Regions from separate parts of the Arthrobacter sp. UYCu712 genome, predicted to be linked through region 2. Evidence: riboswitches for the same ligand, from Rfam matches in the RefSeq annotation. Region 2 holds a riboswitch; the other holds the start of a gene.
What was found. Region 2 has a riboswitch for glycine ahead of gcvP (aminomethyl-transferring glycine dehydrogenase). Riboswitches for the same ligand answer to the same signal wherever they lie in the genome.
Positions count from the first base shown of each region.

Region 1: it holds a riboswitch for glycine, as region 2 does, so the genes downstream of both, gcvP (aminomethyl-transferring glycine dehydrogenase) here and gcvP (aminomethyl-transferring glycine dehydrogenase) in region 2, are expected to answer to the same signal.

Region 1 is NZ_JBEPOZ010000007.1:49,639-57,172, forward strand. Features, by position in the region: gene ABIB51_RS09090 (Dps family protein) at 1-259, shown strand, start outside; gene ABIB51_RS09095 (MFS transporter) at 373-1,959, opposite strand; gene ABIB51_RS09100 (TetR/AcrR family transcriptional regulator) at 2,028-2,567, shown strand; glycine riboswitch at 2,763-2,861, shown strand; glycine riboswitch at 2,863-2,979, shown strand; gene gcvP (aminomethyl-transferring glycine dehydrogenase) at 3,029-5,890, shown strand; gene gcvT (glycine cleavage system aminomethyltransferase GcvT) at 5,900-7,048, shown strand; gene gcvH (glycine cleavage system protein GcvH) at 7,458-7,534, shown strand, end outside.
Region 2 is NZ_JBEPOZ010000024.1:2,068-9,601, reverse strand. Features, by position in the region: gene ABIB51_RS18615 (MFS transporter) at 288-1,724, shown strand; gene ABIB51_RS18610 (alpha/beta fold hydrolase) at 1,735-2,346, shown strand; gene ABIB51_RS18605 (MOSC domain-containing protein) at 2,448-3,020, opposite strand; glycine riboswitch at 3,132-3,229, shown strand; glycine riboswitch at 3,231-3,337, shown strand; gene gcvP (aminomethyl-transferring glycine dehydrogenase) at 3,389-6,250, shown strand; gene gcvT (glycine cleavage system aminomethyltransferase GcvT) at 6,260-7,423, shown strand; gene gcvH (glycine cleavage system protein GcvH) at 7,525-7,534, shown strand, end outside.

The DNA.
Region 1 (7,534 bases), on a different contig from region 2:
GGTATCCAAGTCCACGTCCCTTGCGGAGTTCCCGGCCGGCCTGATCAACACCAAGGACGCCATCGAGAAAATCGTCGCGGCCCTCGAGGCTGCCGTCGGCACCATGCGGAAGGTCCATGACGAAGTGGACGAAGAGGACCCTACGACGGCGGACCTGCTGCACGAGTTCATCGCCAAGTTCGAGCAGTACGCATGGATGGTGAACGCGGAGACCATGAAGGCCACGGCAAGCGTCACCACACCGGAAGCCAAGAAGTAGCAGTCCGCACACCGGACCGCAGTCCAGGCGCCCGGCGCCGGGTTCATCCCGGCGTCGGGCGCCTGGCTTTTAAGCCTCGGCATCCACACCCGTCAGTGAGCACGCCCGGGCCGCTATTTGGCGGTCGGGACCTTCCGGAGGACGACGGCGGCCAGGACTGAGGCGGCAGCCATCAGGACCAGTGCGATGGCGGCCGTGATGTGCACGCCCGAATCGAAGGCGGTACGCGCGGCTGCGGTTACCGCGTCCGCGAGCGGGCCGGGAAGGGCTTGGGCGAGATCGACGGCTCCGGCGAGTGTCTCCCCGGCCTGGGCCACGGCATCCGCGGGTGCCGTCTCCGCGACGCCGCCGGGGAGCCGGAGGTTGCCCTGGTAGGAAGCGGTCAGAATGGAGCCGAGGATGGCCGTGCCCAGCAGTGAACCCACCTCATAACCGGTCTCGGAGATGGCTGCCGCAGCACCGGACTTCTCCGCCGGCGCCGCACCGAGGATCAGGTCATTGGAGATGGTTTCCGCCGCGCCGACGCCCAGGCAGAGGACCAGCAGGGCCGCCAGCAGAACCGCCGGGCCGTTGCTGTGGTCGCCGAAAGCCACCAGGAAATAGCCCGCGGCGCTCAGCAGCAGGCCGCCGGCCACCACGAAGCCCGGCCGGACCTTGCGCACCAGCGGCACCACGAGCAGGCCGGCAACGACTGTGGCGATCAAGGCAGGGACCATCGCGACGCCCGATTCCGACGGCGACTGGCCCTCCAGCAGCTGCAGGTGCTGGGCCAGGAAGAGGATGAAGCCGTTGAAGGAGAACAGCGCCAGGACGTTCGCCGTGATGGCCGTGCTGAAGACACGGTTGCCGAAGAGGCTGACATCCAGCAGCGGGGCGGACGTGCCCCCGAGCTGCTGACCGCGCAGCAGGGCACGCTGCCTGCGGATGAAGACGTAGCCCATGAGCAGGCCGAAACCGATGGCCGCCAGCGGCGCCACGGCAACGCCGTGAGTAGCCAGGTCCTTGATGCCGTAGACCACCGGGACCATGACCAGCAGGGACAGGACAATGCTGGGCACGTCCACCCGGCCGGGATTCGGGTCCCGTGATTCCGGGATCAGCACGGGACCGAGCGCGAGTAGCGGCAGGATGATCGGCACGGCAACCAGCAGGATGGCGCCCCACCAGAAGTGCTCCACGAGCCAGCCGCCGAAGATCGGGCCCAGGGCGGCGCCGCCGGAGAAGCCCGCGGCCCAGATGGCCACGGCGAGCCGCCGCCGGTTCGGTTCGGGGAAAATGTTGCGGATCAGGGACAGCGTGGACGGCATCAGCATGGCCCCGAAAAATCCCAGCCCGGCCCGTCCGGCGATCAGCCATTCGGCGCTGGGCGCGAAGGCGGTGACGGCCGAGACAGCCGCGAAGCCCGTGCTGCCGATGAAAAGAAGCCGGCGGCGGCCGATCCTGTCGCCCAGGCTGCCCATAGCCACCAGCAGCCCGGCGAGCACCAGGGGATAGGCATCGACAATCCACAGCAGCTCGACTCCCGAGGCGTCGAGGCCGCGGGCGATCGCCGGCAGCGCAAAAGTGAGCGCCGTGTTGTCCACCGCGACCAGCAATACGGGGAACATCAGCAGGGACAGTGCCAGCCAGTCGCGCCACGCCGCCCGCGGGGCGGATGCCGGCGTTGTGCTGGTGGCTGCAGGAATCGATGTAGTCCTCATAACTGATAACTATACCGTCCAGACGGTACAGTTAAGAAATTCCGGGCAGGGCAGGCATGATGGGATCCATGCCCAGAAAACCCGTCGCCCGCGAAGCCGTCCTTGACGCCTTCGAATCCCTGCTGATCGAAGAGGGTGAACGGGCGGCAACGGTGGACGCCGTGGCCCGGCTGGCCGGAGTCTCCAAAGGCGGGCTGCTCTACCATTTCCCGAACAAGGAAGCCATGGTCTCCGTGCTGCTGGAACGGCTCGACCGGCTCCTCGGCGAGGACCTCGGGAGGATGGCCGCCGCTCCGGAAGGGGCTGCCGCATACTTCATCAAATCCTCGGTCTGGGCCGACACCCCGATGGACCGCGTCTTCGTCGCAGCCACCCGGCTGGCCGAAGTGGCCCACGAGGAAACCCTGCAGCGGATAGCCGCCGCCCAGGCGGGCTGGCTGGAACTGCTCGCCGCCGACGTCGGGCCGGGCATGGCCAAGGCGGTCCTCTACATGGGCGACGGGCTCTACTTCAACGCGATGCTGGCCCGCGGGCCGGGCGGACCGCTCCCGCAGGTCGGCGGGGATGTCGCGAGCCTGCTGGCCGCCGTCGAACGGCTGCGTGGCTGAGCCGGACACCGGGCAACTCCGGTCCGCCGAGGTCGCCGGAAACGCGCGAGGTCGCCGGAATTTTCCGGCGACCTCGCAGCCTTCCCGCGATTTCGCGTCCGGCCGGGGTCCTGGCGCCGTCATGGTTTGCGGTGCGGGGCCGGGCGTAGGACAATGGAAGCTGTGACTGCGGTCACGAGCAATTGAATATGCCATTGATCTGCGGCGGGAGAGTCCTGCAAGTAGGTACAAGCAGGCGCCGTAGGAGCAAACCCTCCCCAGGAATCTCTCAGGCCCATGTACCGCCGCGGCAAGGCAACTCTGGAAAGTAGCAGGCTGTCATCTGACATGCTGAGCTCACCGACGGTGCAAGCCGAGCCATGCGAAAGCACGGGTCCGCGGAAACTCTCAGGTCCAATACAGAGCGGGGAGGAACCCGAATCAATGCGGCGTACCCTGCCGCCTTAGTTATGGAGTTCCTTGTGACTGTTACCTCAGCCTCCACGTCCTTCGTTGACCGGCACATCGGCGCCCGCCGCCAGTCCGACGTCGACGCCATGCTGAAGGCTGTCGGCTACGACACCGTCGACGCGCTCGTAGACACCGCCGTCCCGAAGGACATCCGGCAGGACTCCGACCTCGCGCTCGGCGCAGCCCTGAGCGAAGTGGAAGTCCTCGCCGAACTGCGCAGGATTGCCGGGAAGAACAAGACGGCCGTCCAGATGATCGGGCAGGGTTACTCCGACACCCTCACCCCCGCGGTCATCCGCCGCAATATCCTTGAGGCCCCGGCCTGGTACACGGCCTACACGCCGTACCAGCCAGAAATCTCGCAGGGCCGGCTTGAGGCGCTGCTGAACTTCCAGACCATGGTCCAGGACCTCGTCGGGCTCCCCATCGCCAACGCCTCGCTGCTCGACGAAGCCACCGCCGTCGCCGAGGCCGTCCTGATGATGCGCCGCGCCAACAAGAACAAGACGGCCCACGACGGCAAGACCGTGCTGGACGCCGACTGCCTCCCGCAGACCATCGCGATCGTCAAGGGCCGCGCCGAGGCGCTCGGGTTCGAGGTCGAGGTCGCCGACCTCTCCAAGGGACTGCCCGACGGCGTCATCAACGGCGTCGTCCTGCAGCAGCCCGGCGTCTCAGGCCGCGTGTTCGACCACGCCGCCGTCATCGCCGACGCCAAGGAACGCGGCGCCCTCGTCACCGTCGCCGCGGACCTGCTGTCCCTCACCCTGATCACCTCCCCGGGCGAGCAGGGCGCGGACATCGCCGTCGGCTCGGCCCAGCGCTTCGGTGTTCCGCTGTTCTTCGGCGGCCCGCACGCCGCCTACATGGCAGTCCAGAAGGGCCTGGAGCGGTCCATGCCCGGCCGCCTCGTGGGCGTGTCCAAGGACAACGCCGGCGTCCCGGCCTACCGGCTGGCGCTGCAGACCCGCGAACAGCACATCCGCCGCGAGAAGGCCACGTCCAACATCTGCACCGCGCAGGCGCTGCTGGCCATCGTCGCCTCCTTCTACGCCGTCTACCACGGCCCGGACGGCCTCAAAGCAATCGCCGAGACCACGCACGGCCACGCCCGGACCATCGCCGCCTGGCTGAAGGCCGCCGGCCTGGACGTGCTGCACACGAGCTTCTTCGACACCGTCACCGTTTCGGTCCCCGGCAAGGCGGAACAGATCGTCGCCGCCGCCGAGGCCAAGGGCATCAACCTGCGCGGCATCGACGCGGACACCGTCGGCATCTCCGCGGATGAAGCCACGACGGCGGCCATCGTCGCCGACGTCGTTGCCGCGTTCGGCGCGACCGGCACCCACGCAGCATCCGGCGATGGCTCCGCTTTCGGCCTGGATCACGCCGTCCAGCGGACCTCCGACTACCTCCAGCACCCGGTCTTCAACACCCACCGTTCCGAGACCCAGCTGCTGCGCTACATCCGCCGGCTCTCGGACCGCGACCTGGCTTTGGACCGCACCATGATCCCGCTGGGGTCCTGCACCATGAAGCTGAACGCCACGGCCGAAATGGAAGCCATCTCCTGGCCGGAGTTCGCCTCCATCCACCCCTTCGCCCCGGAATCCCAGACTGCCGGCTGGCGCGAACTGATCGAGGACCTCGAAGCCCAGCTCACCGAGATCACCGGCTACGACCAGGTCTCCATCCAGCCCAACGCCGGATCGCAGGGCGAACTCGCCGGCCTCCTGGCAATCCGCGGCTACCACCTTTCCCGCGGTGACGACCAGCGCAACGTCTGCCTGATCCCGGCCTCGGCCCACGGCACCAACGCGGCCTCCGCCGTGCTTGCCGGCATGAAGGTCGTCGTCGTGGCCACGGCCTCCGACGGCACGATCGACCACGGTGATCTCGCCGCCAAGATCGAGGCCCACAAGGACGCACTGTCCTGCATCATGATCACCTACCCGTCCACTCACGGCGTGTACGACGCCGACGTCCGCGAGGTCTGCGACGCGATCCACGAGGCCGGCGGCCAGGTCTACATCGACGGCGCCAACCTCAACGCCCTCGTCGGGCTCGCCCAGCCCGGCCTGTTCGGCGGCGACGTCTCGCACCTGAACCTGCACAAGACCTTCTGCATCCCGCACGGCGGCGGCGGCCCCGGCGTCGGCCCGGTCGCGGCCAAGGCCCACCTGGCACCGTTTATGCCCGGCAACGCCGCCGATCCGGCCAACGGCGCCGACGGCACCCCGATCTCCGCTTCCCGCTACGGTTCCGCCGGCGTGCTGCCGATCTCCTGGGCCTACGTGAAGCTCATGGGAGGCACCGGACTGACCGACGCCACCAAGTCAGCGCTGCTCGCGGCCAACTACATCGCGGCCCGCCTCAACGACTTCTTCCCGGTGCTTTACACCGGCGAAGGCGGACTCGTCGCCCACGAATGCATCCTGGACCTGCGCGAAATCACGGCCAGGACCGGCGTGACCGCCGAGGACGTGGCCAAGCGTCTGATCGACTACGGCTTCCACGCCCCCACGCTCGCGTTCCCGGTGGCCGGCACCCTGATGGTGGAGCCCACCGAGTCCGAGGACCTCGGCGAGATCGACCGGTTCATCACCGCCATGGTCTCCATCCGCGCCGAGATCGACCAGGTGGCGCACGGCGACTTCACCGTCGAGCGCAGCCCGCTGCGCAACTCCCCGCACACCGCCGCCGCCGTTATCAGCACCGACTGGGCCCGCGAATACCCGCGCGAGCAGGCCGTCTTCCCGGTCCACACGCTCCGGCAGGACAAGTACTTCCCGCCGGTCGGCCGGGTCGACGGCGCCGCCGGCGACCGGAACCTGATCTGCTCGTGCCCTCCCCTCTCCGAGTTTGAGAACTAAGGATTTCTGATGACTGAGAACTACACGGCCCTTTACGAAGAGCACAAGAAGCTCGGTGCCTCCTTCACGGACTTCGGCGGCTGGCAGATGCCCCTGAAGTACAGCTCCGAACTGGCCGAACACCACGCCGTCCGCAAGTCCGCCGGGCTGTTCGACCTCTCCCACATGGGCGAAGTCTGGGTCACCGGCCCGGACGCCGCAGCGTTCCTGGACTACGCCCTCGTCGGCAAGATCTCCGCCATGTCGATCGGCAAGGCCAAGTACTCGCTGATCTGCAACGAGGACGGCGGCATCATCGACGACCTCATCACGTACCGTCGTGGCGAGGCGAAGTTCCTGGTGGTCCCCAACGCGGGCAACGCCAAGGTCGTGGCCGCAGCACTGGCTGAAAGGGCCGGGTCCGGCAAGGAGGGAGGGTTCGACGTCACCGTCGGGGACGCCTCCGCCGGGACCTCGCTGATCGCCGTGCAGGGGCCCATGGCCCAGGAGATCCTGCTGCGCCTGGTCCCCGCCGCACAGCACGAGCTCGTCACCGGCCTGTTGTACTACGCCGCCGTGGATGTCCCGTTCATGTTCGGCGGCGCCGGCCAGGAGCTGCTGCTGGCCCGCACCGGCTACACCGGTGAGGACGGTTTTGAGATCTTCGTCGCGAACGACGCCGCCGCGGCCTTGTGGCAGGCACTCGTCGCCATCGCCGAAGAGGGCGAACTGACCGCCGCCGGGCTCGCGTCCCGCGATTCGCTCCGCCTCGAGGCCGGCATGCCGCTCTACGGCAACGAGCTCTCCCTCGAAGGCGATCCGTTCGCCGCCGGGCTGGGCCCCATCGTCGCGCTCTCCAAGGAGGGCGACTTCATCGGCAAGGCCGCACTGGCCGCCAAGAAGGAAGCCGGAGCCGGCGCCAGCACGGGCCGCAAGCTCGTCGGGCTCAAGGGCCTGGGCCGCCGGGCCGGCCGCGGCCACTACCCGGTGCTCAAGGACGGCAACGTCGTCGGCGAAGTCACCTCCGGCCAGCCCAGCCCGAGCCTCGGCTACCCGGTCGCGATGGCCTACGTCGACGTCGAGTTCACCGAACCCGGCACCACGCTGGACATTGATCTGCGCGGGAAGACGGAGCCGTTCGAAGTAGTGGCACTGCCCTTCTACAAGCGCCAAAAGTAGCCCAACCAGTACCTCAGCGGGACCGGCTGCCTCAGCGGTACCCGGCGCCGGGGCAGGCTGGCCCCAGTTTTCACGCGTGCTGCTCCTTCGTCGCTTTGACGCACGCTTTCGAAAACCGCGGCCAGCCCGCCCCTCGAGGGCGGCTCACCTTGAACCATCAAACCGCAGCAGGACCACGGGAACCGGGCGCCGTTGAAAGCCGAAGGCCCCGGAATCTGAACTGCATGATGGTGGGTTAGGGGATTCAGGAAGCGTGCGTCTGAGGGAGCGTCGCGTCCGCCCAGCGGGCGCCTTCGCGACCGAGCACGCGGAGGAATCGCCTCACCCGACACCGAACCCGACCACCGTTGCTGCGTAACCCGGCGACAATTGATTCAGCCCACGACTTTTCAAACGTAAGGAAAAACCCATGGCAAGAGTTGCCCCTGAACTGCAGTACTCCGACGAGCACGAGTGGGTTGCGCGGGAGGCCGGGAACGTTGTGTC
Region 2 (7,534 bases):
CTCTTCCGGGAGTCCGAACACTCTCCTGACACCGCACCTGGGCTAAGTCACTCACGAGAGCTACGCGCAGTTCTACGGCGGAGCCCTCGAGGACGTCAAGGCATGGCTGGCCGGCGCCCCGGTCCGCCGATTGACGCCCTAGTCACCGTTCCGTTTCGAAACCAGGGAAGACGGGCGGAACGATGCGCAGGCCCCGGACTAATCCGGCGAACGGTGCAGTTATGCAGTCGGAGCCGAAACGGGTTTCGCGAGCAACGCGTTTTGGACGCCGATGGGAATGGGATGACGTGACAACAACGCCTGCGGAAGGAGTCGGCTTCCGTTCCAAACGCGGACCGGTCCTCATTGCCTTGATGCTCTCCACGGGGCTGGTGGCGATCGATGCCACGGTTGTGGCGACAGCGGTGCCTTCAATCGTGGCGGATATTGGCGGGTTCACATCGTTTCCGTGGCTTTTCTCCGCCTACCTCCTGGCGCAGGCTGTGTCAGTTCCTGTCTACGCGAAGCTCTCAGACGTCATCGGCCGCAAGCCCATCATGCTCGCCGGAATCGGGCTGTTCCTGCTCGGCTCGATCCTGTGCGGAGTCGCCTGGAGCATGCCGGTCCTCATCGCCTTTCGCGTGGTGCAGGGCCTTGGCGCCGGAGCAGTCCAGCCGATGGCCATCACCATCGCCGGCGATATCTACACGCTGACAGAGCGGGCAAAAGTTCAGGGCTACCTTGCGAGCGTGTGGGCGGTCTCCTCAGTGGTTGGCCCGACGCTCGGGGGAGTTTTTGCCGCACTCGGCATCTGGCGTGGCATCTTCCTCGTAAACATCCCGTTGTGTCTGGTGGCCGGGTGGATGCTGCTCCGGTCGTTCCACGAGAATATCGAGCGGGCGAAGCACCGGGTCGACTATCTGGGTGCGGCGCTGCTCACGATCTCGCTCACCCTGCTCATCCTCGGGGCCCTCGAAGGCGGCCAGGCCTGGGCATGGAACTCCGCCATCAGCTACGCAGTGTTCGCAGGCGGTGCCGTCTTGTTCGCCGCGTTCATCCTTGTCGAGCGGAGGGCAACGGAGCCGGTCCTGCCGCCGTGGGTTGCGTCTCGGCGGCTGCTCGCGACGACGGCGATGGTGTCGTTCGGCGTCGGAGCGGTCATGCTAGGCCTCACTTCTTACGTTCCCACGTTCCTCGTAGGAGCGCTCTCCACCTCTCCCATCCTGGCCGGGCTCGCCCTGGCTGCGCTCACGATCGGTTGGCCCATCAGTGCGTCCCAATCGGGCCGCCTGTATCTTCGAATCGGGTTCCGGAGGACCGCCCTGATCGGCATTGCAGTCACGGTCATCGGCACAGCAGTACTTGCCCTCACCGCTTCCGCCCCCAGCATTGGGTTGGTAGCGGCCAGTTGCTTCATCGTCGGACTCGGGCTCGGGCTCGTCGCGACCCCAACCCTTATTGCCGCCCAGTCGAGCGTCGAATGGAACGAGCGCGGTGTGGTCACTGGCACCAACCTTTTCGCGCGATCGATCGGCAGCGCCATCGGCGTCGCCGTTTTCGGGGCGATAGCGAACGCGGTCTATTCCGGAACTCCGAACGGCGGCACGGATCCCCATACGATCGTGTCAGCCTCCGCCGCCGTGTTCCTGGCCGTAATGATCGGTGCCGTACTCACCGTCGTCGCCGTTATCGGGATGCCCGCCACAAGAAACGTCCAACACGTACGCGCCGCCGCGCGAGGGTAATCCGGAAGGGGTGCCAAGAAGCCCCGGGGGCGAGGCCAAATCCTGGCTTTTTTGGTCGGAACTCATCCCGCTGCTGGCAGACCAACGCCAGGTGATTGCCGTCGAGGAGGAGGGCCACGGCCGCACCCAGCCCACCAGCCGGCCACTCACCGCCGAGAACTCCGCCGGCGACGTCCTCGCTGTTTTGGACCAACTCAACGTGGAAACCGTGGACGTGCTGGGATTCAGTGCCGGCGGCCACACCGCCATCGCGCTGGGACTCGGGAGTCCCGCCGTCGTCCGCCGGCTCATCGCCGCCTCCACCTTTGCGAGCCGCGGCGCCGTGCCGGCCGAGTTCTGGGACGGAATGGCGAAGGCCACCCTCGATGACATGCCGGACACCTACAAGGACGCCGACCGCCGCCTCAACCCCGAACCCGGCCACCTGGGGCGGCTCTTCGAGCTGGACCGCCGGCGGATCCTGGACTTCCCCCGGATGGCCCGACGAAGAGCTCGGCACCATCACGGCCGCCACGCTGGTGGTGAGCGCCGACCGCGACGTTGTCGCCGCCGAGTATGCCGCGCGGATGGCAGGCGCCGTCCCGGGCGCCCGACTGCTGGTGGTCCCCGGCGGCCATGGTGACTACCTCGGCGAGCAGGCAGCCAGCGGCGGGTAGCTGACGACGGCGGGACCTCCCGCCGTCGTCCTTTGAGCACGCCTGATCAGCGAGGCGCCGCGGCAGGCTAGGGCAACCGCGACGGGCGCAACAGGGTCGCGTCGCCTGCGCGTCCGGGGTCGAGCGGCACGGGGCTGATCAGCACTGCCGGTCCGCGGTGCAGGATGCCGTCGGAAAGCACCTGGCAGCGCACGCCGCCCCGCCCGCGCATGGCTTTGTGGGCACCCGGGGCGAGCATCTCATCCATCCAGACGCAAGGATGGGCAGGCCGCCCGGCCTTGAGCCGCACGAGGTCACCGCGCGATTCCAGTGCGAAATTTTGCCCGAGCAGCGGCGCCAGGTGGGCTCCCCTGAGGACCACGTTGCGGCGCGTCAGGAGCGGGTCGAGGGGTACCGTGCCCAGTTCCGCGGCGATCTCCTCGAGAGCCTCGATCGCGAACACTGTCACTGCGGCATCCATGTGCGCTGCCTTGCCGAAGAACCGATCACCGACGATGCCCTTGCCGGCCACCAGCTCCACGTGCTCGGCATCGGTGGTAGGGACATCGGCCGCGCCTTCCCGGGCTCGCCCGAAGTAGGCGTGCGCCGGCGACACGAGCAGGTGCAGGACCTCCACGTCATACCTGTAGCTAGCCGTCATCCTCCAAAACTATCGTCCCGCGGTACTACCGCCTTATGAGACCCGCTGTTGCATCCCGCCAAAGCAGCAGGTAAAGTGTGAGCCGTGTCACCCATTTAGTGGCACGGCTTATGATCTGCGGCGGGAGAGTCCTGCCGGTACGTTCAGCAGGCGCCGTAGGAGCAAATCCTCCCCAGGAATCTCTCAGGCCCACGTACCGCCGCGGCAAGGCAACTCTGGAAAGCAGTCCGGGAAACCGGGCTCACCGACGGTGCAAGTGGCGCCCTGCTAACAGCAGGCAAAGCGGAAACTCTCAGGTCCAATACAGAGCGGGGAGGAACCCGAATCATCGTGACGCTTTGGCGCCACCTGAATTATGGAGTTCCTCAATGACGGTTCAATCGTCCCCGTCCACGTTCGCAGACCGCCACATCGGCGCGCGCCGCCAAACAGACATCGACACCATGCTCAAGGCCGTCGGCTACGACAGCCTTGACGGCCTCGTCGACAATGCGGTTCCCGATTCCATCCGCCAGGAAAAGCCGCTCAGCCTGGACAGCGGACTCAGCGAAGTCGAGGTACTGGCCGAGCTGCGCATGCTGGCCGCGAAGAACAAGACCGCGGTCCAGATGATCGGCCAGGGCTACTACGACACCATCACCCCGGCCGTCATCCGCCGGAACATCCTCGAAGCCCCCGCCTGGTACACCGCCTACACGCCCTACCAGCCGGAAATCTCACAGGGCCGGCTCGAGGCGCTGCTGAACTTTCAGACCATGGTCCAGGAACTCACAGCGCTCCCGGTAGCCAACGCGTCGCTCCTCGACGAGGCCACCGCCGTCGCCGAGGCCGTGCTCCTGATGCGCCGCGCCAACAAGAACAAGCCGGCCCAGCACGGCAAGACCGTCCTGGACGCCGACTGCCTGCCGCAGACAATCGCCATCGTGTTGGGCCGCGCCGAGGCCCTCGGCTTCGAGGTGGAGGTCGCGGACCTCTCCAAGGGACTGCCCGACGGCGACATCAGCGGTGTCGTGCTGCAGCAGCCGGGCGTTTCCGGCCGGGTGTGGGACCAGTCCGGCGTGATCGCAGAGGCCAAGGACCGGGGCGCACTGGTCACAGTGGCAGCCGACCTCCTGGCGCTCACCCTGATCACCCCTCCGGGCGAGCAGGGCGCGGACATCGCCGTCGGCTCGGCCCAGCGCTTCGGTGTCCCGCTGTTCTTCGGCGGCCCGCACGCCGCGTACATGGCGGTCCGGAGCGGCATGGAACGCACGCTCCCCGGCCGCATTGTCGGCGTCTCCAAGGACAACGCCGGCGTCCCCGCCTACCGCCTGGCCCTCCAGACCCGCGAGCAGCACATCCGCCGCGAGAAGGCCACGTCCAACATCTGCACCGCGCAGGCACTGCTGGCCATCGTCTCCTCGTTCTACGCCGTCTACCACGGCCCCGACGGACTGAAGGCTATCGCCGAGACCGTCCACAACAACGCCCGCACCCTCGCCACCACGCTGAAGATCGCGGGCCGGGAACTGGTGAGCGACTCCTTCTTCGACACCGTTACGGTCCGTGTGCCCGGCAAAGCCCACAAGGTCATCACCGCCGCCGAAGCCCGGGGCATCAACCTGCGCCTCATCGATACGGACACAGTTGGCGTGTCAGTCGATGAGACGACGACGGCGGAGGTCATCTCCGCGGTCGTCGTCGCCTTCGGTGCCGGTCCAGTTGTGGAGGCCAAGGGTTTCGAGCTGCCCGAGAGGGTGCTGCGCACCTCCGAATTCCTGCAGCACCCGGTCTTCAATACCCACCGCTCCGAGACCCAGCTGCTGCGCTACATCCGCAAGCTCTCGGACCGGGACCTCGCGCTGGACCGGACCATGATCCCGCTGGGCTCCTGCACCATGAAGCTGAACGCCACCGCAGAAATGGAAGCGATCTCCTGGCCGGAGTTCGCCTCCATCCACCCCTTCGCCCCGGACTCCCAGACCGAGGGCTGGCGCGAACTCATCAGCGGCCTCGAAGCTGACCTCGCTGAGATCACGGGCTACGACCAGGTCTCCATCCAGCCCAACGCCGGATCGCAGGGTGAGCTCGCCGGCCTCCTGGCCATCCGCGGCTACCATCACTCCCGCGGGGACGCCCAGCGCAACGTCTGCCTGATCCCGGCCTCCGCCCACGGCACCAACGCCGCCTCCGCCGTGCTGGCCGGCATGAAGGTCGTCGTCGTGGCCACGGCCTCCGACGGCACGATCGACCACGGGGACCTCGCCGCCAAGATCGAGGCCCACAAGGACGCACTGTCCTGCATCATGATCACCTACCCGTCCACGCACGGCGTGTACGACGCCGACGTCCGCGAGGTCTGCGACGCGATCCACGAGGCCGGCGGCCAGGTCTACATCGACGGCGCCAACCTCAACGCCCTCGTCGGGCTCGCCCAGCCCGGCCGGTTCGGCGGCGACGTCTCGCACCTGAACCTGCACAAGACCTTCTGCATCCCGCACGGCGGCGGCGGCCCCGGCGTCGGCCCGGTCGCGGCCAAGGCCCACCTGGCACCGTTCATGCCAGGTGACGCGAACAAGGCGGACTCGGACGCTATCGAACCAGGAACTGGTGCTCCCATCTCCGCTTCGCGCTACGGTTCCGCCGGCGTGCTGCCGATCTCGTGGGCCTACGTGAAGCTCATGGGAGGCACCGGCCTGACCGAGGCCACCAAGTCAGCGCTGCTGGCTGCGAACTATGTCGCTTCGCGTTTGGATGAGCACTTCCCGGTCCTCTACACCGGCGAGGGCGGACTCGTGGCGCACGAGTGCATCCTGGATTTGCGTGAACTCACGGCCAGGACCGGCGTGACCGCCGAGGACGTGGCCAAGCGCTTGATCGACTTCGGCTTCCACGCCCCCACGCTGTCATTCCCGGTGGCCGGCACCCTGATGGTGGAGCCCACTGAGTCCGAAGACCTCGCGGAGATTGACCGTTTCATAGAGGCGATGATCTCCATCCGCGCCGAAATCGACCAGGTGGCCAACGGCGATTTCACCGTGGAGAACTCCCCGCTGCGCAACGCACCCCACACGGCTGCCGCCGTCGTATCCTCCGGCTGGGACCGGGCGTACCCGCGTGAGCAGGCCGCGTTCCCGGTTCACACGCTCCGGCAGGACAAGTACTTCCCGCCCGTCGGCCGGATCGACGGCGCGGCAGGGGACCGGAACCTGGTCTGCTCCTGCCCGCCCCTCTCCGAGTTTGAGAACTAAGGATTTCTGATGACTGAGAACTACACCGCTCTCTACGAAGAGCACAAGAAGGCCGGCGCCTCCTTCACCGACTTCGGCGGCTGGCAGATGCCCCTGAAGTACAACTCCGAACTGGCCGAGCACCACGCCGTCCGCAAGTCCGCCGGGCTGTTCGACCTCTCCCACATGGGCGAAGTCTGGGTCACCGGCCCCGACGCCGCAGCGTTCCTGGACTACGCGCTGGCCGGCAAACTGTCGGCCGTGGCCGTAGGCAAAGCGAAGTACTCGCTAATCTGCCAGGAAGACGGCGGCATCATCGACGACCTGATCTCCTACCGCCGGCCGGCGGGGGCCGACGGCACTGACAAGTACTTGGTGGTCCCGAACGCCGGCAACGCTGCGGTGGTCGCCGCAGCACTGGCCGTACGGGCCGGGTCCGGCAAAGAGGGTGGCTTCGACGTGTCGGTGAACGACGTTTCCGCCGAGACGTCGCTGATCGCCGTCCAGGGGCCGAACGCAGAGGCCATCCTGCTGACGCTGGTCCCGGCGGAGCAGCACGCGCTGGTCACCGAACTGAAGTACTACGCTGCAGTTGAGGTAGGTATCACCGTCAACGGCACTGTCCAGGAGCTGCTGCTGGCCCGCACCGGGTACACCGGCGAGGACGGCTTCGAGATCTACATTCCCAACGAGGACGCAGCCGGTCTGTGGGAGGCACTGCTGGAAACCGGTGCCGGCCGCGGCCTCATCCCCGCCGGCCTGGCTTGCCGTGACTCGTTGCGCCTGGAAGCCGGGATGCCGCTGTACGGCAACGAACTCTCCCGCGAAGGGAACCCCTACGCAGCCGGCTTGGGCCCTGTTGTCTCGCTGGCCAAGGAGTCGGACTTCATCGGCAAGGCAGCCCTGAGCGAGCTGAAGGCGGCGGGCGCCGGTGCCAGCACGGGCCGGAAGCTGGTGGGCCTCAAAGGCCTGGGCCGCCGCGCCGGCCGCAGCCACTACCCGGTGCTCAAGGACGGCAACGTTGTGGGTGAAGTGACCTCGGGCCAGCCGAGCCCCACCTTGGGATACCCCATCGCCATGGCCTATGTCGACGTCGAACAGGCAACTCCGGGCACTGCCCTGGACATCGACCTGCGCGGCAAGGCCGAGCCGTTCGAAGTCGTGGCACTGCCGTTCTACAAGCGTCAAAAGTAGCCCGGCGCTACCGGCGCTACCGGCGCTGCCGGGGCCCGTCCGGGCCGGTCAGCTGGCCCCTCCTACCACCACAGATTTCTAAAAACGCAAAGGAAAAAAGCATGAGCAAGG